DNA from 3 places in the Synechococcus sp. RS9916 genome. Region 2 is predicted to be linked to each of the others. Evidence: predicted binding sites of a transcription regulator. Region 2 holds the regulator's gene; each other region holds the start of a gene.

The links. The regulator NtcA, encoded in region 2, controls nitrogen genes in cyanobacteria. The targets are predictions, from matches to a motif close to GTANCNNNNGNTAC.
Region 1: a site for NtcA is predicted at 2,328-2,341, ahead of urtA (urea ABC transporter substrate-binding protein). Genes of this name have one in related genera too.
Region 3: a site for NtcA is predicted at 3,620-3,633, ahead of RS9916_RS14120 (DUF4278 domain-containing protein). Genes of this name have one in related genera too.

What each region holds. Positions count from the first base shown of each region.
Region 1 is NZ_DS022299.1:1,974,858-1,982,457, forward strand. It holds gene RS9916_RS10330 (branched-chain amino acid ABC transporter permease) at 1-843, opposite strand, end outside; gene urtA (urea ABC transporter substrate-binding protein) at 938-2,248, opposite strand; gene ureG (urease accessory protein UreG) at 2,380-2,985, opposite strand; gene RS9916_RS10345 (urease accessory protein UreF) at 2,985-3,656, opposite strand; gene ureE (urease accessory protein UreE) at 3,653-4,144, opposite strand; gene RS9916_RS10355 (urease accessory protein UreD) at 4,245-5,189, shown strand; gene RS9916_RS10360 (urease subunit gamma) at 5,208-5,510, shown strand; gene RS9916_RS10365 (urease subunit beta) at 5,521-5,841, shown strand; gene ureC (urease subunit alpha) at 5,845-7,554, shown strand; gene RS9916_RS10375 (type 1 glutamine amidotransferase) at 7,581-7,600, shown strand, end outside.
Region 2 is NZ_DS022299.1:2,442,891-2,450,490, reverse strand. It holds gene RS9916_RS12255 (cob(I)yrinic acid a,c-diamide adenosyltransferase) at 1-359, opposite strand, end outside; gene rph (ribonuclease PH) at 550-1,317, shown strand; gene ntcA (global nitrogen regulator NtcA) at 1,432-2,106, shown strand; gene RS9916_RS12240 (DUF3084 domain-containing protein) at 2,168-3,376, shown strand; gene RS9916_RS12235 (hypothetical protein) at 3,402-3,845, shown strand; gene RS9916_RS12230 (DUF3146 family protein) at 3,823-4,080, opposite strand; gene pth (aminoacyl-tRNA hydrolase) at 4,077-4,697, opposite strand; gene RS9916_RS12220 (TatA/E family twin arginine-targeting protein translocase) at 4,697-4,957, opposite strand; gene psbH (photosystem II reaction center phosphoprotein PsbH) at 4,967-5,167, opposite strand; gene psbN (photosystem II reaction center protein PsbN) at 5,253-5,393, shown strand; gene RS9916_RS12205 (alpha-mannosidase) at 5,381-7,600, opposite strand, start outside.
Region 3 is NZ_DS022299.1:1,090,159-1,097,758, forward strand. It holds gene RS9916_RS05915 (hypothetical protein) at 1-772, shown strand, start outside; gene RS9916_RS14410 (hypothetical protein) at 1,092-2,357, shown strand; gene RS9916_RS14415 (hypothetical protein) at 2,993-3,166, shown strand; gene RS9916_RS05935 (DUF1651 domain-containing protein) at 3,248-3,508, shown strand; gene RS9916_RS14120 (DUF4278 domain-containing protein) at 3,720-3,881, shown strand; gene RS9916_RS14420 (hypothetical protein) at 4,325-4,600, opposite strand; gene RS9916_RS15115 (hypothetical protein) at 5,075-5,368, shown strand; gene RS9916_RS14425 (hypothetical protein) at 6,176-6,388, opposite strand; gene RS9916_RS14430 (hypothetical protein) at 6,482-7,600, opposite strand, start outside.

The DNA.
Region 1 (7,600 bases), 470 kb from region 2:
CAGGGACACAGCCACACCGGCCACGCCGGCCAACCCGGAACCAATGCCAAAGGTGAGCACGTCGACGGTGTCGGTGGGAATCCCCAGGCAGTCACTCATCGAACGGTTCTGGGTGACGGCGCGAATACGCATGCCCCAGACGCTGCGGTTCAGGAACCAGGTGACCCCAAGCACCGCCACGACGGTGACCGCAATGATCACCAAGCGCGGCACCGGGAAGGTCATGCCGACCAAGTCGATGCCGCCGCGCATCCACTGCGGGGCCGTGACATCCACATTGCGGGCATCCGCCTTCGCCAGCCGGCTGATCTGAGCAGCCAGCCCATTCGCCAGCACCACGCCACACAGGGCCGCGATGCCCCAACTTCCTGCACGCACGAGGCGTGAGCGAGGGCCGTCCAACCAACGATCCGGGAGGAACAACGGCAGCCCGAAGCCCAGCACAAGGGCAAGAATCAATCCAGCCGCGCTGGCCATCGGGACGCTGCGCACGAACTGCTGAAGGATCAAGCTGACCCCCCAGGTCGCCAGCAACGTCTCCAAGGGACTGCCATACAAACGGCGAATCACCGTGCGTTCCAGCAGCACTCCCACAACGCCACTGACGATGAAGGCAACGGGAATCGCCACCAACACATAGAGGTTGTAGAGAGGCGCCAAGGCGGGCAGCTTGAAAATCAGCTGCACCACAAAGGTGGTGTAGGCCCCGAGCATGATCAGCTCACCATGGGCGAGGTTGATCACACCCATCAGGCCAAAAACAATGGCCAGTCCAAGGGCGGCCATCAGCAGCACTGAGCCGATGGCGACGCCGTTGAACAGGCTTTCAAAGAGCAGTTGCACGACGGCTGAAACGAAGCGTTCAGGAAAACCACAAAAGGAGGAGCCCGAAAACGGGCCCCTCCATTCCGGAAAGATTCAGGCTTTGATCAGAGGATCAGAGCTTGTACTTGCCGCCCTTAGAGGCATCAGTCCAGTCGCAGGCGAAACCGGTGGAATCAGGGTGGATCTGGTTCCAAGCCTGAGGAGAGATGGGGCCGTCGGTCTCTTCAAGGATGGCGAACTGACCATCTTTGGTGATCTGACCAATCCGAACGGTCTGCGACAGGTGGTGATTCGGCATCACAGTGACCTTGCCCTGGGGCGCATCAAATTCGATGCCGACCAGAGCTTCACGCACCTTGTCGTTGTCGAAGCTGTTGGCCTTCTCGACGGCCTTCTTCCACAGGTAGACCATGTTGTAAGCCGACTCCTGAGGGTCAGCCACCTGACGATCGGCGCCGTACTTGGCCTTGAAGTCAGCAGCGAACTTCTTGGAAGCAGGCGTATCGATCGACATCATGTAGTTCCAGGCGCCGTAATGGCCCTCAAGGAACTCAGGTCCGATCGTGCTGATCTCTTCTTCCGCGATGGAATAGCTCATCACGTAGTAGCCGTTGGCAGGGGTGAGACCGGCGTCCTGAATCTGCTTGAAGAAGGCGACGTTCTGGTCACCATTCAGGGTGTTGATGATCACACCACCGTCAGGCAGAGCCTTCTTGATCTTGGCGATGATCGGAGCCACCTCGGTGTTGCCCAAGGGCAGGTAGTCCTCGCCGACCACCTTGCCGCCCAGCTGTTCAACCTGAGCTTTGGTGATGGTGTTGGAGGTGCGGGGGAAGACGTAGTCCGAACCCACAAGGAAGAAGGGCTTGCCAGCGGCAGGCGACTTCTCATACATGAACTTGGTGGCAGGCTCCGACTGCTGGTTCGGAGTCGCACCGGTATAGAAGATGTTGTTGGAGCACTCCTGACCCTCGTACTGAATCGGGTAGTAGAGGAAGGCGTTCTTCGACTCGTAGACCGGCAGCATCTCCTTACGGCTCGCCGAGGTCCAGCCACCGAAGACGACAGGCACGTTGTCCTGATCGATCAGCTTCTTCGACTTCTCAGCGAAGGTGGGCCAAGACGAAGCGCCGTCTTCGACGATGGTTTCGATGGTGTATTTCTTGCCGTCAACTTCAACACCACCGGCGGCGTTGATTTCTTCAATCGCCAACTCTTCAGTGTCGACAAGCGTCTTCTCGGAGATCGCCATCGTGCCGGTCAGGGAGTGCAGGATGCCGACGGTGACGGTGCAGTTTTCGCCATTGGCATCGCACTTGGCGTTGGTGGCAGCTTGATCGCCACCGCCACAAGCCGTCACGGCAAGACCCAGCGAACCAGCAGCGAGACCGGCAAATAGACGCTTGGAAAGAGAGGAGCTCATTTAAATGCGCAACACAGTGCTGAACGGACGTCGAACGACGAACGAATCAAGACCATGGCCACGAGCTCAATTCGGAAATGTATCAACAGGAACATTTTCCCGAAAATTCCCGATCCGCGAGGCCAGTGGATTCAGCAGTTTGGTAAGTGCCGATACACAAAGTCAGCTACTCGCTCGAGGCCCTCACCACTTTGAAGATTGGTAAAGCACCAGGGACGCTCCCCACGCATGGCCAACGTGTCGTGCTCCATCACCGCGAGATCGGCTCCAACCAACGGAGCGAGATCAATCTTGTTGATCACGAGCAGATCAGATCGGGTAATGCCAGGCCCGCCTTTACGCGGAATCTTGTCCCCAGCCGCTACGTCAATCACATAGATGCAGAGGTCCACCAACTCAGGGCTGAAGCTGGCAGCCAGGTTGTCGCCACCGCTTTCCACCAGCACCAGATCCAGGCCCGGGAACTGGTCCTCCAACTCAGCAACAGCAGCACGATTGATCGAACAGTCCTCACGAATCGCCGTGTGAGGACACCCACCGGTCTCGACCCCGCGGATGCGCGCCGGCTCCAACGCCCCAGCACGGATGAGGAACTGGGCATCCTCCTGCGTATAGATGTCGTTGGTGACCACCGCCAGCTGCAGCTGATCACGCAGCCGCCGGCAGAGCGCCTCCACCAGCGCGGTTTTGCCAGAGCCCACCGGACCGGCGACCCCCAGGCGCAGCTTGCTGCCCATCAGCTTCGGAACAATCGGGAATACAACTCAGCATGAGCCAACTGGGCGAGGGATGCCCCCACGCCTCCGGTCCAGAGCTCGCGGGGATCCTGCCCCAACAGCTGATGCGCCTGATCCACGATCAACGGTAGAAGGCGCTGCTGCTGCACCTGGGCCCGGGTGGGACCCAGCGGCACCAGACGCACCGCCGCACTGAGCTGGTTGGCAACCCAGCCGTAGAGGTAACCCTCCACCATCTCCTGCACCGGCACGTTCAGGGAAACTGCCGCCCAAGCCCAAGCCGCCGGCCAAGCGAGAGGAACGCGCTCAGGCAATGGATGACCCATGTCGGCGAGCAACTGCAGCAAGGAACCCCCCATCTGCCGCTGCTGGGCCCGAACCTCCGCCGCTTCCCGCGTGGCCAAAAGCCAGCCATCAAGGTCGACGATGCGCCGGCAGACGGACTGATCAGTGGCGCCTTGCCAACGGTTCAGATCGTCAGCGAACAGCGACAGGGCCGCAGCCTCCACCCGCAACGTCCCCCGCTCCAGCTCGGCCCTCAACCACTGCTCGAGGGTCGCTTCATCCTTCAGGGCTCCAGCCTGAACCAACACCTCCAGTCCCTCGGAATAACTGAAGGCACCCACCGGCAGGGCCGGACTCACCAGCTGCAGTAAGGCGAGCGAGGTCATGAAGGCGCGTGGCTATGCGTGTGGTTATGGGTATGGCCACCGCCATAAGCCCCGCCCTCCGGCAGGAAGGGCCGTTCGCAGTGGCTCACCATCAGCCCCCGGCTCTCCAACATCTGCTGCAGCACCGAATCGTCCAGCAGCAACAATTCCCGCTCATGCAACTCAAGCGCCACGTGGCGATTGCCCAGGTGATAGGCCGCCTGCAGCAGCTCCAACGCTGAGGTGCCCTGCACCCGCAACAGGGGCTCAACTGCTGCCACCACCGCCACCTGCACGCCACCACCGCCATCCGTGAGCCGATCGCCAGGCTGCAAGGCCCCATCCCGTGGCAACTGCAGCAACACATCACGGCCACAAAGGGTGCGCCGGCGACCCCGCAGCACGGTGCGTTGCTCGGCCGTCAGCGGCAGTTGCAGGCCTGTGGGCTCTTCAGCGCCAGGAGGCGGTGACGACAAACGCCGCACGAGTTCAATCACCGCCTCAGCCATGGCCGCTCTCCGTCCAAGCCAAGAGTGCCTAGCCGATCGACCGGATTTTGGTGTGCGTTGCTACAGGCTGGCGCACCCACCGCCGCCGATGGTGATCTCTATGCAGCGACCCGATCCCTGGCACGGCCATTGCCAACTGCAGTTTCAGCACCACGGTGATCGCACCCGTCATCAGGGAGGCTGCAGCGCTCCTTTCAAGCTGCTGCGCGCTGAGCACGGCGCCGACGGACGCTGCGAAATGCCACTGCTGCATACAGCGGGCGGCCTGGTGGGCGGTGACCAGCTGAGCATCCACTTGGACCTTGGTCCAAACAGCCGCGGCCTGGTCACCAGCGTGGCCGCCCAGAAGGTCTATGGCTCCATCGGCCGCAGCCAGGTGCGTCCGGAGGGCAGCTGGGCCAGGCAACAGGTGGATTGCCAGCTGGCCCCTGGAAGCGATCTGGAATGGATGCCCCAAGAGCTGGTGCTCTACGCCGACGCGCTCTATGAACAGCACGTTCAAGTGCAACTGGCCGCCAACGCGTCGTTTCTCAGTGCCGAAATCGTTCGCTTCGGCCGCACCGCCGCCGGGGAAACACTGGCGGCAGGGCGGTGGCGCTCAAGCCTCGCCATCCAGCGCCTCAACGAGGATCCCCACGCGCCATCGCGGTGGGAACTGGTGGATCGGCTCGAACTCGGAGGTGCCGGCCTGAACGATCTGCACGGCCTGAACGGCCAGCCGGTGTTCGGCACATTGGTGTGGGCGGCCCCAACCCCGTTACAGCCCGACCAATTGGCGCAAATGTTGCGTGAGGCGCGAGCAGACCGCGAAGGCCTGGAAGGGACCATGCGCTGCAGCGTCTTGGGGCAGGGCCTTGTGGCCCGCTATGCCGGCCCCTCCAGCCGCGATGCCCGCTTCTGGTTCAGCCGCCTGTGGGAACGAACGCGCCACTTACGCGGCCTGAGCCAACCGCAGATCCCACGGGTCTGGCCCTTGCAGGAACAGCCCTTACGGCGATCAATGTCCACAATGAACACTGCACAAGCAACGCCAGCGACACACTGATAACGACCGAGGCTTCCCATGCATCTCAGTCCCCAGGAAAAGGACAAACTGCTGATCGTGACCGCAGCCTTGCTGGCGGAACGACGGCTGAACCGCGGCCTCAAGCTCAACCACCCGGAGTCCGTGGCCTGGCTGAGCTTCCTGGTGCTGGAAGGCGCCCGCGATGGCAAAAGCGTGGCAGAGCTGATGCAGGAAGGCACCACCTGGCTGCGTCGCGACCAGGTGATGGAAGGGGTCCCAGAGCTCGTGCACGAGGTGCAGATCGAGGCGGTCTTCCCCGATGGCACCAAGCTCGTCACCCTGCACGACCCGATTCGCTGAGGCAGAACCCATGGCACCTCTCATTCCAGGCGAACTGTTTTCCGAACCGGGTGAACTGGAGCTGAATGCAGGCCGACCCGTCACCACGGTGAGCGTCGCCAACAGCGGCGACAGGCCAGTGCAGGTGGGCTCCCATTTCCATTTCGCTGAAGCCAACGCCGCCCTGCAGTTCGACCGGGCCGCAGCCCGCGGTCAACGGCTCGACATCCCCGCCGGCACCGCCATCCGCTTCGAACCCGGTGACAGCCGCGACGTGAATCTGATTCCCTTCGCCGGTGCGCGGCGCGTCATCGGCTTCAACGGCCAGATCAACGGACCCCTCGACGCCTGACCCATGCCCTACCGCATCTCCCGCCAGGCCTACGCCGAGACCTACGGACCCACCACCGGCGACCGGGTTCGCCTGGCCGACACCGATCTGATTCTCGAAGTCGAGAAGGACTACACCGTCTACGGCGATGAGGTGAAGTTCGGCGGCGGCAAGGTGATCCGCGACGGCATGGGCCAGTCCCAGACCCCCCGCGCTGAGGGCGCCGTCGACACGGTGATCACCAACGCCCTGATCCTCGATTGGTGGGGCATCGTCAAAGCCGATGTCGGCCTCAAGGACGGCCGGATCGTGGGCATCGGCAAAGCAGGCAACCCCGACACTCAGGAAGGGGTGACGATCGTGGTGGGCCCCGGCACGGAAGCCATCGCCGGAGAAGGGCACATCCTCACGGCCGGAGGCATCGACACCCACATCCATTTCATCTGCCCCCAGCAAATCGAAACGGCGCTGGCCAGCGGCGTCACCACACTGATGGGCGGCGGCACCGGACCGGCCACCGGCACCAATGCCACCACCTGCACCCCCGGCGCCTTCCACATCGGGCGGATGCTCCAGGCCGCCGAAGGCCTGCCGGTGAACCTGGGCTTTTTCGGCAAAGGCAACGCCAGCACCCCGGAAGCGCTGGAAGAACAGGTGCGCGCAGGAGCCTGCGGCCTGAAGCTGCACGAAGACTGGGGCACCACACCCGCCACAATCGATGCCTGCCTGTCGGTGGCCGATCGGATGGACGTGCAGGTGTGCATCCACACCGACACCTTGAACGAAGCCGGCTTCGTGGAAGACACGATCGCCGCCATCAAAGGACGCACGATTCACACCTTCCACACCGAAGGCGCGGGCGGCGGACACGCGCCAGACATCATCAAGATCTGCGGCGAGGCCAACGTGCTGCCGAGCAGCACCAACCCCACCCGGCCCTACACCCGCAACACGCTCGAGGAGCACCTCGACATGTTGATGGTGTGCCACCACCTCGACCCGAAGATCCCTGAGGACGTGGCCTTTGCCGAATCACGGATCCGGCGCGAAACGATCGCCGCCGAGGACATCCTTCACGACCTCGGCGCCTTCTCGATCATCGCCAGCGACTCCCAGGCCATGGGCCGCGTGGGCGAGGTGATCACCCGCACCTTCCAGACCGCCCACAAGATGAAGGTGCAGCGCGGTGCCCTGCCGGAAGACTCCGCTCGCAACGACAACCACCGGCTGAAGCGCTACATCGCCAAGGTGACGATCAACCCGGCATTGGCCCACGGCATCAGCAGCGAAGTGGGATCGATCGAAACCGGCAAACTCGCCGATCTCGTGCTGTGGAAGCCTGGCTTCTTCGGCATTCGCCCAGAACTAGTGGTGAAGGGTGGTTCGATCGTGTGGGCCCAGATGGGCGACGCCAACGCTTCCATTCCCACCCCCGGCCCGGTGCACGGCCGGCCGATGTTCGGCGCCTTCGGCAAAGCCCTCGCCCCCAGTTGCCTCACCTTTGTGAGCGAAGCGGCCATGGATGCCGACATCCAACGCCAACTGGGGCTGGAGCGCACCTGCATGGCAGTGAAGGAGACCCGCAGCGTCGGCAAGAGCGCCCTCAAGCTGAATGCAGCACTGCCCAAGGTGTGCGTGGACCCGCAGACCTATGAGGTGTTCGCCGACGGTGAGCTGCTCACCTGCGAGCCCGCTGAGGTGCTGCCCCTCGCCCAGCGCTATCTGCTGCTTTGAACCCAACACTCCTGGTCGTCCAACACGTGGACCACGAAGACGCCGC
Region 2 (7,600 bases):
GGCTCCTGTTCCGAAGCGGGCTCGGCCAGACAGCAAGCAACATCAGGCCGCAACCACTGGAGCCGGCCACAAAGGGTGAGGCGGCGATCAGGCCCCTGAGCCACCCCTCCCTTGAGAAACTGCACCACCATCACCCGGCTGCCGAGACCTGCAGCACGCAGGGCCTGGCTCAAAACGGAAGCAAAGCTGCCCCGATAGGGAGCGGTATGCACCTGCAGCTGCCCCTCTGGAGACACCAGATGCAGGGGAGGGCGAGCTGGCAGCTGAGGCAGAGGATGCAGACCTGCACGCTCCAGTGTCCGGTGATCTGCGCTGCGGACCTCGCCGGGACGGTGACTGGTGCTGAGGCTTGCTGTCATCAAGAGCTCGTGCGTCCGGGGGTGACCCGCTGGATTCAAACCTAGCGCCGCCGGATCAGTTCACAAGCCTTTTGACACTATCCCTGGTGTCACGGTGTCGACCGACACCCTTCTCTCCCCATGCGGCTGTGGAAACCGGCAAACGGCCCCTGCCAGGCTCAGACCATTCACGCCTGCGCCCCACAACGCCATGACCAGCCTCAGCAGCAGCGGCACCCACTCAACGCCTGGCGAGGAGCGCAACGACGGCCGCAGCGCCGCAGACCTTCGCCCCTTTGCCATCAACTGGGATCCGATGGGCTTCGCCATAAGCTCCCTGATCGTGCGCACGGGGCGCACGGCCGTGCTCTGCAGCGTCTGTCACCAGGAGGGCGTGCCCCGCTGGCGGAAAGGACAAGGCAAAGGCTGGCTGAGTGCCGAATACCGCCTGTTGCCGGGTTCCACCCCCGAGCGCCAAAACCGGGAACTGCTCAAGCTCTCGGGGCGAACCCAGGAAATCCAGCGGCTGATCGGCCGCAGCCTGCGGGCCTGCATCGACATGGAAGCCCTGGGAGAAAACACCCTGTTGATCGACTGCGACGTGATCCAAGCCGATGCAGGCACGCGCACCGCATCCATCACAGGGGCCTGGGTCGCGCTGAAGCACGCCTGCGACCAACTGCTGGCGCAGGGACTGGTGACGCGCCAACCCATCACCAAGCAGGTGGCCGCCGTCTCGGTGGGCCTGGTGAACAGCGCCCCACTGCTCGATCTGGACTACAGCGAAGACAGCCGTGCGGATGTGGATCTGAATGTGGTGATGGACGAGCACCAGCATCTGCTGGAGATCCAGGGCACTGCCGAGGGAGCAGCCTTCAGCCGTAGCGAACTCAATGGCCTGCTGGATCTGGCTGAACCAGGCCTGCAGCAGTTGATGGACAGCCAGCGCCAGGCGCTCCGTAATCGCTCGATTTCGTGATGGTTGCTACACGGCACTACGGAACTGATCCGTAACTTCCAGTCACCTGCAAAGCCATCCATGCCGGGAGTCATGCACGGCTTCAGCCGTACCGTTACTCCAGTACCGGGACCGATGACCCTGGTGAACACCCCCGAGAAGAAGGAGCGCACCCTCCTGGATGTGATCCGTGGACTGGATGGCGCTACCTCGGAAATGGTGGAGCGCAATAAAACGATCTTCTTCCCTGGAGATCCTGCAGAGCGGGTGTACCTGATCCGTCGCGGTGCTGTGCGCCTGTCGCGGGTTTACGAGTCAGGGGAAGAGATCACCGTGGCGCTGCTGCGGGAAAACAGCCTGTTCGGTGTGCTGTCGTTGCTGACCGGCCATCGCTCCGATCGCTTCTATCACTCCGTGGCCTTCACCCGCGTGGAGATGTTGACAGCCCCCGCCGCATCCGTACGTCAGGCGATCGAAGCGGACGCGAGTGTGGGGTTGCTGTTATTGCAGGGCCTCTCCAGCCGGATTCTGCAGACCGAAACGATGATCGAGACCCTCACCCACCGCGACATGTCGTCGCGACTGGTGAGTTTTCTACTGGTGCTCTGCAGAGATTTCGGCGTGCCAGGCGATCGCGGGATCACCATCGATCTGCGCCTGTCCCATCAAGCGATCGCCGAAGCCATCGGTTCGACTCGCGTCACCATCACTCGCCTGCTGGGCGATCTCCGCAACGCCGGGCTGGTGGAGATTGACCGCAAAAAAATCACGGTGTTGGATCCGATCGCGCTGGCCAAAAAGTTCAGCTGAGGGATCTTCAGGTGACAATGGTCGCCGGTTGGCCTGAGCGTTTCCCGACCGCTGAACGACGTTGACCGGCTGGCTGCTGATCCTGATCCTGCTTGTCCTTGGTGGAGTCCTCTCCACCCTGGGCGATCGTCTGGGGTCCAGCGTTGGAAAGGCGCGCCTCAGCCTGTTGGGCCTTCGCCCCCGCAGCACCGCTGTGGTGATCACAGTGCTGACCGGCAGCCTGATTTCAGCGCTCTCGCTGGGATTGCTGCTGCTGGTGAGTCGTCAACTGCGGGTCGGTCTGTTTGAGCTCAATGCGCTTCAAGAGAAATTGCGCATCAGCCGCAGCGAACTGGAACGCAGCCGTGAAGCCCAGGCCGGAGCAGCCCGCTCTCTCTCCCAAGCCCAGCGGGAAAGTGAGCAGGCCCGCCTGGATCTCACAACAGCCAAAGCGAAAGCCGATGCACTGCGCCAAACCCTGGTGCCCCTGCAGAAAGAACGGCAACGGCTTGAAGCTGAGCGACAGCGCCTCAGCCGGGATGTCCAGGCCCGCGATGCAGAAATCCAGCGCACAGAGAACGAGCTGGCCGACGTGCGATCACGCATCAGCAAGGGCGAAGCCGAACTGCGCGAATTGGAACAGCAGCGACTCGCTCTGCGCCTCGGCAATGTGGTGCTCAGCAGCGGCCAGCCCTTAGCGACCGCCACGCTCCGTTTGGATCGTCCCAACCAGGCCAAACAGGTGATCGACCAATTGCTGCGGGAAGCCAATCTCCAGGCCTACCAACGCGTGCTCCCTGGGGAAACCCCCGACCGCCAGATCCTGTTGGTGCCCCGCAATGACATCCAGCGCCTCGAGTCCACCATCACAAAGCCGGGAACCTGGGTTGTGAACATCCGCTCGGCAGCCAATGTGTTGCTGGGAGAGGAAGTGGTCTACGCCTTCCCGGAAGTCAGACCTAACACCACCGTGGTGCAACGCGATGCGGTGCTGGCCCGAACCGCGCTGGAACGGGATGAAACCAACAGCGAAGCCGTGCGCAACCGCCTCAACCTACTGCTGGCATCGGCTCTCGCTGAAGCGCAGCGACGCGGGTCGCTGGTGCAAGGCTTGCAGTTCGATACCAATGCCCTGAACCAACTCGGCAGCACGCTGCTGCGTCGTTCTCCCTCTCGCATCGAACTGAAGGTGATTGCCAATCAACGCAGCGACACCGCAGATCCGGTGATCGTGCGGATCGAGCCGGTCGGCACCATTCCCCAAGCGCGCATCAATGAACGCCGTAACTGAGCGAACTCAGCCACCCCTTCGCGGCATGGTCGCTGCAGTTGATCCCGGTCGCAGCAAATGCGGCCTTGTGCTGGCTGACTGCAGCCAGGGTGAAATCAAAGATGCCCTCGTGGTGCTTGCAGACGACACTCGCACCCAACTGGAGCGGTGGCACCAACACACACCCCTGGAAGCTTTGGTGATCGGCGATGGCACCTCCAGCAAGGCATGGCAGCAGCAACTCCAACACCTCGCTCCAATGCGCATCGTGAAGGAAGCGGGCACGACCCTGCGCGCCAGAGACCGTTACTGGCAAATCTGGCCCGCTCGCGGGTGGCGGCGGTTCTTGCCCAAGGGCCTCCAGCTCCCCCCCGGCGAATTGGACGGCATCGCGGCGCTGGTCTTGCTGGAAGATCAGCTCCCTCATCCCTTGACCTGGAGCCATCCTCCCCAACAAGGACCTGGACTCAGAACCGTGCCCGCACGGTGAAGGTGTAATCGCCTCCTGCTTCCAGGTGATAGTCGGCCTTCACCAAAAACCGCAGCAGGGCGTCCTGGATCAACGCCCGGCCTAACGAAGGCTCCACCGTGAGTTCGCCCCCTTCGAATGTCCAGCAAAACTGCCAGTTGAAGCCACCGGCACTGACTTCACCTTCCAGGCACTTGTCCTGGAAGCTCTGCCTCAGCACGCGCAGATGGGCCGTGGTAACTGGGAGAGGGGTCACGCAGGCTCCTCCGGAGCCAGATTCAGTCCATTGAGGCGGTTGCCTGCCCGCTCCAAGCCTTGACGCTGAATCAGATCGACACCCCGCAACACTTCATCCAACACGTCCTTGAGCAGGGACTGCTCCGCCTGATGAAAACTGCCCAACACATGGGACACCGTGCGAGCACGACGCTCCTCCGCCGATCGACCGGGAGCCCCAATACCAATCCGTAAGCGCGCGAACTCCTGGGTTCCCAGATGCTGAATCGTGCTCTTGAGCCCGTTATGGCCACCGGCACTTCCTTTGGCACGCAACCGCAGCCGCCCCAACGGAAGGTCCATGTCATCGACAAGCACCAATACCTGATCTGAGGAGAGATCAAACCAGTCGAGAGCAGCCCGAATCGAACGACCACTCTCATTCATAAAGGTCTGGGGCATCAGCAACCTGAGGCGATTGCTGCCCACACCGACTTCCGCCAACTCCCCTTGCAGCTTGGCCATCGCCTTGAAGCGAGCAGACTCGCCAGAAGCCAAGGCTTCCAGGGCCATAAACCCCACGTTGTGGCGCGTGCCGGCATAGCGCTGACCAGGATTGCCGAGCCCCACCAGCAAGCGGAGATCACCGCTCTGCATCAGCCCTCTTCGTTGGGGGGCACCTGTGACGGCGCAGACGAAGCCTCTGCAGGGAGAACCTCTGGTTCATCACCCTTCAGCTCAGGCTCTGCCATCGCTTTGTTGATTTCACGCTCGAACTCCTTAGAGGCCGCCTGAAAACCCTTGAGAGTCTTGCCCAATGTGCGACCGAGCTCGGGGAGGCGCTTGGGCCCAAACACCAGCAGGGCCACAGCGCCAATAACGGCCATCTCAGGAAGGCCGATCCCGAAAACGTTCATGAATCAGCTTCAGCCGAGGCCGTTCCAGTTGACGTTGATGCCCTCGAGGATCAGGGACTTGTTGTACAGCTGGAGGATCACCAGCAGGAAGACCAGGAAGAGGGCCATGAAAATGCCCATCACCGGAGTGGTTCCCCAGCCAGGCACAACCTTGCCGTACTCGGAGTTGAGGGGACGGAGGAGATCTCCCAGACGAGTGCGTTGAGCCATAGCGGCGCTTGGTTCTCGGTTCAGGTTCGGTCTGGATACTGTAGGGGTCCTGGTCCTGATAAGGCCGAACCTGTCGAGAGATGTGATGGAAACCTCCTCACCAGCACTGTCTGTTGCTATTGCCGTTCTGGCTGTGTTGCTCGGCCTCACAGGATTCGGCGTTTACACCGCTTTTGGCCCGCCCTCCAAGAAACTCGATGATCCCTTCGACGATCACGACGACTGATCGACGTCTCCCTCAAGCGGAGTCAGCACCACTTCCACCAGTTCTCCGGGACTGAAGACGATCCCTTGCGCTGCACAGGCGCAACCGCGATCGGCTGTGCCTTTGGGATCAGCAGCTGTTTGCCAATTAACAGCTTCCGCGAGTCGAGAGATCACCCACCCCGGGGGGCCCCATTGCTGACGGCGCCCCCCCGGATTGAGCACACGCAGACGCAAACCCTTTGAAGGGTTGAAGCTCCGATCAGCATCTCGGGGCGTCTCCACAGCCACCGGCACCAGGCCGTCCGGCAGGGGCGGAAGCCATTGTTGGGCCTCAGCGAGCCCGGCAGGCCCCCACCAGCCGGGCTCACGAAAGGCGATGGCCGCCTGAGGGATGCCTCCGCGGCACCACCCTTGAGAGGCAGGCATCAAAGCCAGGCGCTGACGGTGCCAACCACGATCGGCCCCAGGATCGGGCCACGTCGCCCCCCGCACCAGGGAGACCCCGAGTCGGTCTGGGGTCGCATCAACCCCCTGAGGCCCGTCGAGCAACAAGGCCAGCCCTCCGCCAGGCGAAGCAACCTCGGTGGCACACCAAGAAATCACTGGCACTTCCCAGCGCATCTGTTCCCCAGGAGTGCAAGCCCGCGCAGGACGGGTGATCACACCACCGCTGGTGTCGGCAGCCCAGCGGATCGCCGTCTGAGCCAGAGGCACCTCCAGCCGCAACAGCTCATGGGTCTGGCGCCAGGCCACGCTGCAGGTGAGCTCCAGCCAAGGACTGTCGGCCCGCAGCTGACAATCCAACCGAACGCAACTCTCGCCAACGCGGGCACGCATGAGCACCCGTGCCACCAATGGCCCCGTCTCCACGACGTCCAGCGACGCCGCATCCCACTGCACCGGCAGGGGATGGTCGCGATAGTCCGCCGGCAGGTCCCAGGCATCCCAGAACTCGCCATGGTCACGAAAGCGCGAGAGGGCGATCGGAGCCTGAAGCTGGGGCCGACCCGCTCCATCCCAGAGCTGCACGACGCCGGCTGCTCCCAGCTCAACCGACAGATGCTTGTTGGTCAACACAAGACCACCATCTGCCGTCGTGCTGAGCGTTACGGCGCCTCGAACAGCGGGGGCCGAGACAGCGGTGCGCTGTTCAGAGGATGGGCGGCGTTCCAAAGGAAGCGACGCCACACCGTGCTGTTCCGGCAGCTGCACCCAGGTGCCGCCCTGGTTGGCCGTCTGCACCGCCAGGCCTTGCCCCTGAGACGCCCACTCCCCTCGCGGCAAACGCAACACCGGGGACCAGCGCGCCAACGGCTGCAGTCCGATCCAGGCCCATTGATCCACTTGCCTGTTACCCAAGAGCTGGGTCAACTGACGATTGCGCAGCGCTGAGGCCGAGCGGCGTGATCGGCGCCAAAGCGGTTCCGCCTGGTCGAACACCTCAGGGATGGAGGTCCCGGGGAGGATGTCGTGAAACTGATGAAACAGCAGGGTGGTCCAGTCCGCGACCTCAGGGACCCCAGCGGGATCACCCAGGCGAAGCAAAGCAGTGGTGAGATCCGCCTCACGCAACAGACGCTCCAGGCTGCGGTTGTGGCGCTTCTGATCCGGACGGCTGGTCGCACAGGCGCGATGCAGATCGAGATAAAGCTCATCCCGCCACACCGGAAGGGTGGCGACGGACGGCTCCAGTGCATCCAAATAGGCCCTCACCGTGGACGGGCGTCGCGGTGTGACCTGGGGGTGGTCCTCCCAGAGGCCCATCTGCTCGAGCATCTCAGCGGTCGGTCCACCTCCGTGATCCCCCACACCTGGGGTCCAAAGGGCTTTGGCCATCCCCGTCGCCAGACGAAACGCTCGCTGCTCCGCCTCAATGGCTGCCGGTTCAGCGCTGGTGCCGATCGGTGGCAACATCAGCGCCTTGAGCTCGGCTCCACCCCGACTGCGCCAGCGGAACAAACGATGGGGGAACGGAACACCGGCATTCCAAGCCAACTTGTGCGTGCAGAACCAGCGCACCCCCTCCGCCACCGCCACAGCAGGCAGTCCCGCTGCAAAGCCAAAGCTGTCGGGCAACCAGGCCAGCTCATGGCGCCATTGCGGAAAAGCCCTGCGGCTAAAAGCCTGACCGATCGAAAACTGTTGCCAGAGCGAGGCCGTGCTGACCAGAACACAATCGCTCTCCACCCACGGCCCATTAATCGGCTCCCATCGCCCCGCATCACT
Region 3 (7,600 bases), 1.4 Mb from region 2:
ACTGTGCAATAACCACGACAACAACCACTTCAACTACAGGAATCGCCAAGAACTCGCTAAACAGCTAGGCCTAAGCGACTCAGCGATGAAGGACAGGCTTGCGAGACTACGGAAGATTGGCTGGGCAGGAAGTGGGCAATGGAGGTGGGAACTAACACCCGTACAGGACATCCTTTCGTTCTCAACGACCACAGCAACCCATGCGCGGTTCGGCGCCGTTCCTCAGCAGGTGGAGCCAGTGCAGGCTGCCGACGTGGTGACAGAGAAGCCCACGCTGGACAAAGCGATCAAGAAGCAGGCCACAGTAGAAATTGCTCATAACGAGCAGCCGAAGCAAGCATTGCCTGTCAGCACCCTTGAGGTGTTCGTTACCGATACTGAGCCCGCTCCTGTTGAGCAGATGGTGGAGGTGAGCACAGCCACGATCGTGCCCGAGCAGAAGGCCATCGATGAGAGCTCACTCGATCCCGAGTATCTCGACTACACGCAGAGGGCCGAGGCTGCTGGTTGCAACGTCTCGCACTACCTCACCTGGAGCTACGGCAAGGAGCACCTCATGGCCAACCTCCAAAAAGTTGAGGCCAGGGTCAGAGCAAACATCGCCGCCCAAAAGACTTCGGCTACTGAGTCGACCGAAAAAATCGCATCCAATCCTCCACTGGAATCAAGCTTCGAGGCTTACGAGCGCAAGCGCCAGGAAGAGATCGCGCAATGGGCTGCTGGGAACTGGGACGATCAAACCGCGAGCAGTGAGGACGACGAACTCTTTTGATCAACTTCTGCCATCAGCACGGGGGACAATCTCCCTTAGGTAGCGCTTCGCAGCACGCTGGCCCTGGGTATCTTCGGGGATCAAGCCATTGGCCACGTTCTGCACCAGTGGATAGAGGATCGAGATCTGCTGCGAAGCACTGGGAGAGGACCAATACCCCGCCAAGACAATCGACCCAGGGCTGCTGAATTGATTGCGATTTTGGGATCCCTCAGTTGAGGGAGAAACTCCGTTCAAATATCACTCATTTGGGGGAGGCTTAATGTCGTATTTAGAATTAGCTTCAATATGCATATAGACATTCATCCGCCTAGAAAGAATGCATCCATCTGATCAAAGTCTTGCTGTGGGAAGGCTTACTCTTGTTGAAGACCTTGGGATGCACTTTCCTAGGCCAACTTCTAAGCAGAAAGCAAGGTATGGCCTCTTTAAATGCGCCTGTGGTAACCCAGACTTGCTTCGCATTCAAGTCCGTAATGTCAAAAAGGGCAATACAACCTCATGTGGAAAATGCCGTTTCTATGAAGATCCAGATAATTATGGAGAGGTGATAACCAAGTGCGAAACCTGTGGGGCCCCCATCAAAACCAGTAAAAACAGGATAAGAGCTGGTAGAGGCAGGTTTTGCTCGCAACAGTGCATGTTTGATATGAGAGAAATAGAGGCCAATAAGCGTAATATTGGCTTTAAGCATCCTAATGGATTCTTGACGGTATTGTCCTTTTCGCGTCATCCGACAAGAAGAAGCAATAAAGGCAAAACCCCAGTTGTAATTGCCTTATGCAAGTGTGACTGCGGCAGAATCCACAGTACGGATTGGATTAGCATCCAGCATGGAAGATGCCTCAGATGTGAAGTATGCAATAGGGAGAATCATTCAAGGAATAGCTCAAAATTTGAACAGTTGCAGGACAAGCGGTTTGGAAGGTTGGTTGTTGTCGGATACAAATATATTCCTGGAAACAATGGTGCCGATAGCCACTACCTATGCGATTGTGACTGCGGCACCAAGGGACACCCTGTGAAGAGTGCTTATGCACTTGAAAGCGGTCATACCACTTCTTGTGGCTGCTGGGAGGGTAGTGGTAGAGATACATATCAGGGATTCAAGGGAAGTAGGGCGCATAGAGAATCGGCCTGTGAGTTCTACTTTGTTGAGGTAGCTGGTGGCCCTCTTCAGAAGTTCGGAATATCGGTAGATACTGTCAAGATAAGAGGAATTAAAAGCTATGGAAACTATACGAAGTACTACCGTCTTGCCAAGGGCCTAAACAGGGCAAAGTGTTGGGTTATCGAGCAGGTAATGCTTTACGAGACCCTTGAAAATTTTCCTACAAAGAACGATATTGATGCGGCTGGCATTGGCGAGGGTTGGCTTGGCGGTACAGAGCTACGAATAGGCCTCGATATTGATCAATGCTGCAAGCGAATTGATTTCCTCGTAGAACAGGCATGTTTGAAAAGCTGGCGTGGTCTTTATGAGCAGTTTGTTACTGGCCATCAGAGGGATCTTCGTAAGCAGCAGCTGAGAAAAGCGATAGCGGCAGGTTTATTGGAAGATCATTCGAAGATGCAAATTGAATGATCATATCCCCTTCTTTGCTGCACTAGTGGCTTAGGCGCCGCAATTTTTCATGCTGCTCTTGGAACCCTAAAACCTGCAGCATGAGATACGGCTTTGGAACCAATCTTTTTACTGGTTGGATACTTCGCGCTCACTTTTTTAGTCAGCTTCTGTGTATCGCGGAGCCTGGCGAAATGACTGACTATTCAACTGTTAGCGCAATCCTTTTAGGCGATCGCTGGATACAGGTATCAGAGGGTACTGAGCCTTGCGGTGGTGAGGTCTCGTTCCGCACGGCCCCATACACCAGATTGATCGTTCGTCAGGCTGCGATCGACGCAGTGAAGGTCATCGAGCGGCCAGATACCTCAAGGCCCCCGATCCACACGCCTTGGGAGGAGAAATGAGCCGCCGCATTCTTAGCCGACCACGTCCGCTGTGTCTGTCGGCCACTTGCACTAAAGATTCTGATCGCGAGTTGATCCGCAACTTTCGAGCAATGGCTGCAGTACGAGGCCTCTCAGTGCAACAGGCGCTACTCCAAGCCGCCCGTGAATGGTTAGGAGCAAGCCAGTGAGACCACTCACAGAGGAAGAGAAGGCCTACATAGCGTTGAGGCGTGAGATACAGCGCCAAGATCAGGAAGAGGCCGATCAGTGCAGCTCTGGAGGGATTGCCAGGCAGAGAACTGGTGTGCCGACGCCGCCCGCGCACTTGCTGAAGTCAATGGTGTTAGAACCGCCCGCGAAGCCCAGGATCAGTCCCGATGGCAGGGCCGCGTTGCCAAGGCAGTCGCAGACACCATCATTGAGCTGGATCCAGACGACTGATGTAGTTGGTACTGGTACCACCACAAGCGGTACTCAAGTGGTACAACCCCCTCAGCTCTCCAGTATTTACAAGGGATTCTGATGCCAAAGAAGAATCAGCCACTTGTTGACCGTCACCCGCAGAAAGAAGGGGAAGGCTGGCTGCTGAACGAGCAGGAACAACTGATGGTCTGCTTCCGCAACACGCTGCCATCAGCGCATGGCAAGTGGGTTGAGGTCGAGACACGCCCTCTTCGCGGTGGTGGCCAAGCGGTCGTCAGACGAATGCTGCGTCACAACGCCATCGAGGCCTGGATCAACCTGCAAAAAACAGGCTGGGTGCGCTGTCAGCCAAGGTGCTGACGACTTGAGATCGGGAACATCACCAAGTGAAGAAACTCTTGATTCAGCAAAAACCAGATTGTGTATCTGGCTGAACGACACAGGAGTTGGCACTGCTCCTATAAAAGAGATGTAGCAACCACTACCAACAACGTTCACCTCCCTTTGCCGGGAGGCGCAGTTCGATTCAGGCCATGGAACGGGGACCTGAACTTGCTTCGAGGAACCTCAAATGACTCTGACCTATCGCGGCCAGCAGTACGCACAGCACAACGCTCCAGCCGCTGGAACCGTGACGCTCACCTATCGCGGCAAGCACTACGGACAGCACAAGGGTGTGGTCACCAACACCCATCGTGTTGGGACTTATCGCGGTGCTCGCTTCGAGAAGTGATCAAAACTGGATCAAGCCATCTTCACCCCGCCACCGGCGGGGTTTTTTATTGCCTGCGATCCCGCTAGGAACGTGGCCGGACTCTTGAGCAAGAGTGAGACACAAAAAAGCCATCCCTCCCCCCAGGGATGGCTCAGCTCTGTCTGTGCTTTCTCAAGGCTGTGACGCCGTATCACTCCCGCTAATGGACTCCTTTGTTATGGCTCAAGTGTTCAGGAGGATACATGAGTGATTAAGCGCATTGACTCAGTTCCTGGTGAACAGTTGCGCACGGGTTCATGCCTGCGAGAAAGGTCACAACCCGGCTGAGCCAGGCCAATGAAGCCGCTGACGAACAAGGCAGTTGGATGCAGAGTGGGTCCCTAACGGCGTTCATTGAGCGGGCCTCTCTCTGCTCGACGAGGGCGGCTCCACTCATAGACCTTGGTGTATTGCTGAGGGAATCAGCGCGAAATCTCGTGATTCGGTGGCGGCGGTGGCGTGTGGCGGATGGTGAGTTGATTTTGTTTCCGACCTTGGTATCGGAGGATTCGATAGATCACATAAATACCAGCTGCAATTGCCGTTGCTGCGAAAATGATTTCTCCAAGTGCTCCAACTTGGGCGAATGCAACAACGAAAATCCCGACATTGATCAGGATGATCGTGCGCGCTATTTTTCTGACCCCAGGCTTGACCGTTCTGCTGGTTGGTCCTCCGTAATAGGGATATGGATCCATTGCAAGGCGGTTGCGTTGACCATTACAAGACAGTCTGCCAAAAGCGAAGGTGGTGAAACAGCCACCTATCCAGGTATCTCGAAATAGCCAAAGCTAGCTTGCTGCCGCTTTTTCGATGGCAGCAGTCAGGACCTGCTTTTGCTCTGAAGCCCAGACACAAAAAACCAGTCAGTGATTGGGCTGTTGTTTAATAGAGCTAAAGGGAGTCGAACTCCTGCCCCCTGCATGCAATGCAGACTTAACAATCCCTAAGAATCATTGCTGCAACTAGAACCCAACGGTGCCTACAAACCGCTGCAGTAGCAAAGGCGGTAACAAAACTGATCACCCACGCCAATGAAGCTCTGATCTGAACTTGTCTCGCTGAATCTGCCCGCTACCACCCGCCAGATGGAACCATCACACCTGCAGGAGCTCTCCTACCAACGAGAAGGGATCTAGGCTGAACAGCAGCTCAATGCAACCAAAAGGGAAATGAGAATCAGAGCTTTTATCATTGCTAACGTCTTAGCGATCTTGCCGAACGCTTGCCCCAAAAGCGCCGAAGCAGACGATTACGACTTCAATTACGGATATGCCAAAGGAGGGCTAGCTGCTTTATGTGCCTTATACCAAGGTGAATACATCACCGCCGACATGGTGGGGGAAGTCTCCATGGTTTTCATGACAAAGAAAGACGATGAGGGCAAAAACAAAGCCTTAGAAGCTGCATTCGCATCAATTAGTGGAGCCACCACATTCGAAGCCTGCCCATTAAGGCGCCCATAAAAATTCCCGACTGCATGAACTTTTCCTCGCGATACGCTAAATAAGTGCGGCGAACACTGTCTGGAGCTTCACGCCTTGACCTCCTTCATTCACTAAAGGGATTAGGAAGTGATTCATTACTGCAATTTTTTACGGGCAATTCCTGATCAGGACTTGTTCTCTCGGTCGTATTTCTTGGAGCCAAGCAGGCTGCGCAATGTTCTGCAGGCGTTCTCGCCCCCTGCATCGCAAGCCATGTTCAAAACGGGCGCAGTGCTTAATTGAAGTTCGAACGATTCAGTGGGAGGATGTTGTCGGCAGGCAATAAAAACCCCGCTCGTGACGGGGGCTGATGATCGTTTTGGCAGCAGGTGATCAGATGTCGTCACCACCAGAACTAGCGCTGCTGATGAAGTCCTCCTTCACCGATCAGGACTATCCCCTGTGATGTCATTATTGCGAACGTTGGCATTTTCTCTGATGACAATATTCTGATTCTTTTCAGTAGGGAGACTAGTGCTCTGGACACTACCGCCTCGCGCCATAGCAATCAACGCACCGATAAGACCGTACTCGGTACCTGTGGATCCCCCAGAAGCATCCTTCAGCTGATCCAGGCTCAGCTCTTGGTCTTCAGTGCTTGGGGTCAGTCATCAGCTTGAAGTGGGTAGAGGGGGTAAAGCAGGTGATCTCAGATGTCGTCAACACCAGGATCAGCGCTGCCGAGGATGTTGTCCACTGGCTTACGAAAGCGAGGTGGCACCTTGCATTCAATGCTGACTTGATCCTTGGGCAGAAGGGTCTCCAGGTGTATTCCAGTGTTAGCAGCTATTTCGCAGGAAACCCGGAACCATCTGGCGAGTCCATAGCCCAAGGGACACCTTGAGTGGTGACGAACTTCCGTCCACTGCCATCTAAAGGTGCTTGCTTCTTTCCTGGTTGGACATCAGGGTCGCATTCTGCTCCAGCACTAATTCCTCCACTGACCTTTTTTAATTCATCAAAAGAAAGCTCTTTGTCCTTGCCTTGCTCTTGGGACATAGCTAGCAACGGTCGCTTCAACAGTAATAGCAGCGGTCGGCAGCGTTGTCAGTTGGCAATAAAAAGCCCCACCGTGTGGCGAGGCTGGTCACATTATTCCCATCCTTCAAGCGCAACATCAAAAGTTGTATGCATGACTTCAATGCATGTGTCTGGATCTGAAGCGCAGAACTGTCCAAGTGGTCCAACAAATGGAACCTCAGTAAACTTTTTATAATTCTTGAGCCATTGGTTTTTAAGGCCTGCTTCTTCAAGAAGGTTATTAGCGCAAACCCAGTTGCCGTCAGATGCACATTTAAAAGCCATAATTTCGTACCCGACCATTTTGACCCATTCCCCACCTGTATGAACACCCCCCACAAGTGGAGAAATTATATGATGCTTGCCCCAGCCTTCAGCTTTGCAAAGGAAAGCATCCCAATGATGGCAGTCATGCACTCGAACGATTCGATTGTCGATGAAGTCGCTTACTGCGAATTGAACAGCACTATCGATTGACAGAGGAGCTTTTTTGCTTTGGGGAGTTCCTACTCTCAAAAATCCCAGCAAGCGACCCTCAAAAGCAGGGTCGTAAGTATATTCAACGCCCATCGAAAATGAGCCTGCAGGGTTTATCGCAATCGTGCTTTTTAGTCCTGAGCCATTGGCATATGTCAAGTCACCTTGCTGGTAGTAATAGCCAATTGATGCCGTAAGAAGTTCGTCAAAGCTGTGTTCAATATCAATTCCATATGTATCTAATGCGCCACCACTGTAAAATAAATTCAGAACATCTTCTGTTTTTCCAACGGGAACCAAGGCATAAGGCTTGATAGCAATATTGTTGGTGACCAACTCAGCTCCAAAGGCTATTTGCTGGAAAAAGACATCTTGTGGCTGCAGAAGACTTCTCGGAGCCCAGGAATATCTAGACGGAATGCCAGTGGAGATGGGCCTGCTGTCATAGCCAGCATTAACCCCAAACAAGATGTCACCATTGTCATTAAGCCAGCGATATCCAATTCGCGATGATGTGCTAAAGGTTGTCCCTTCAACAGGAGTATTGACAATGCTGGAGGTGCTAAGAGCATCGCCAAAGTCAGCCGTTGCCAATGCATCCAGAAAGAATATAGATTTTCTTGTTGTGGAGATTGGGATAAAAACTTGTCCACCTGCTTGGTTGGGTGTTCCTGCGCCCTGAGACTTGGAAAATACATTCCATCTGAATTTAGT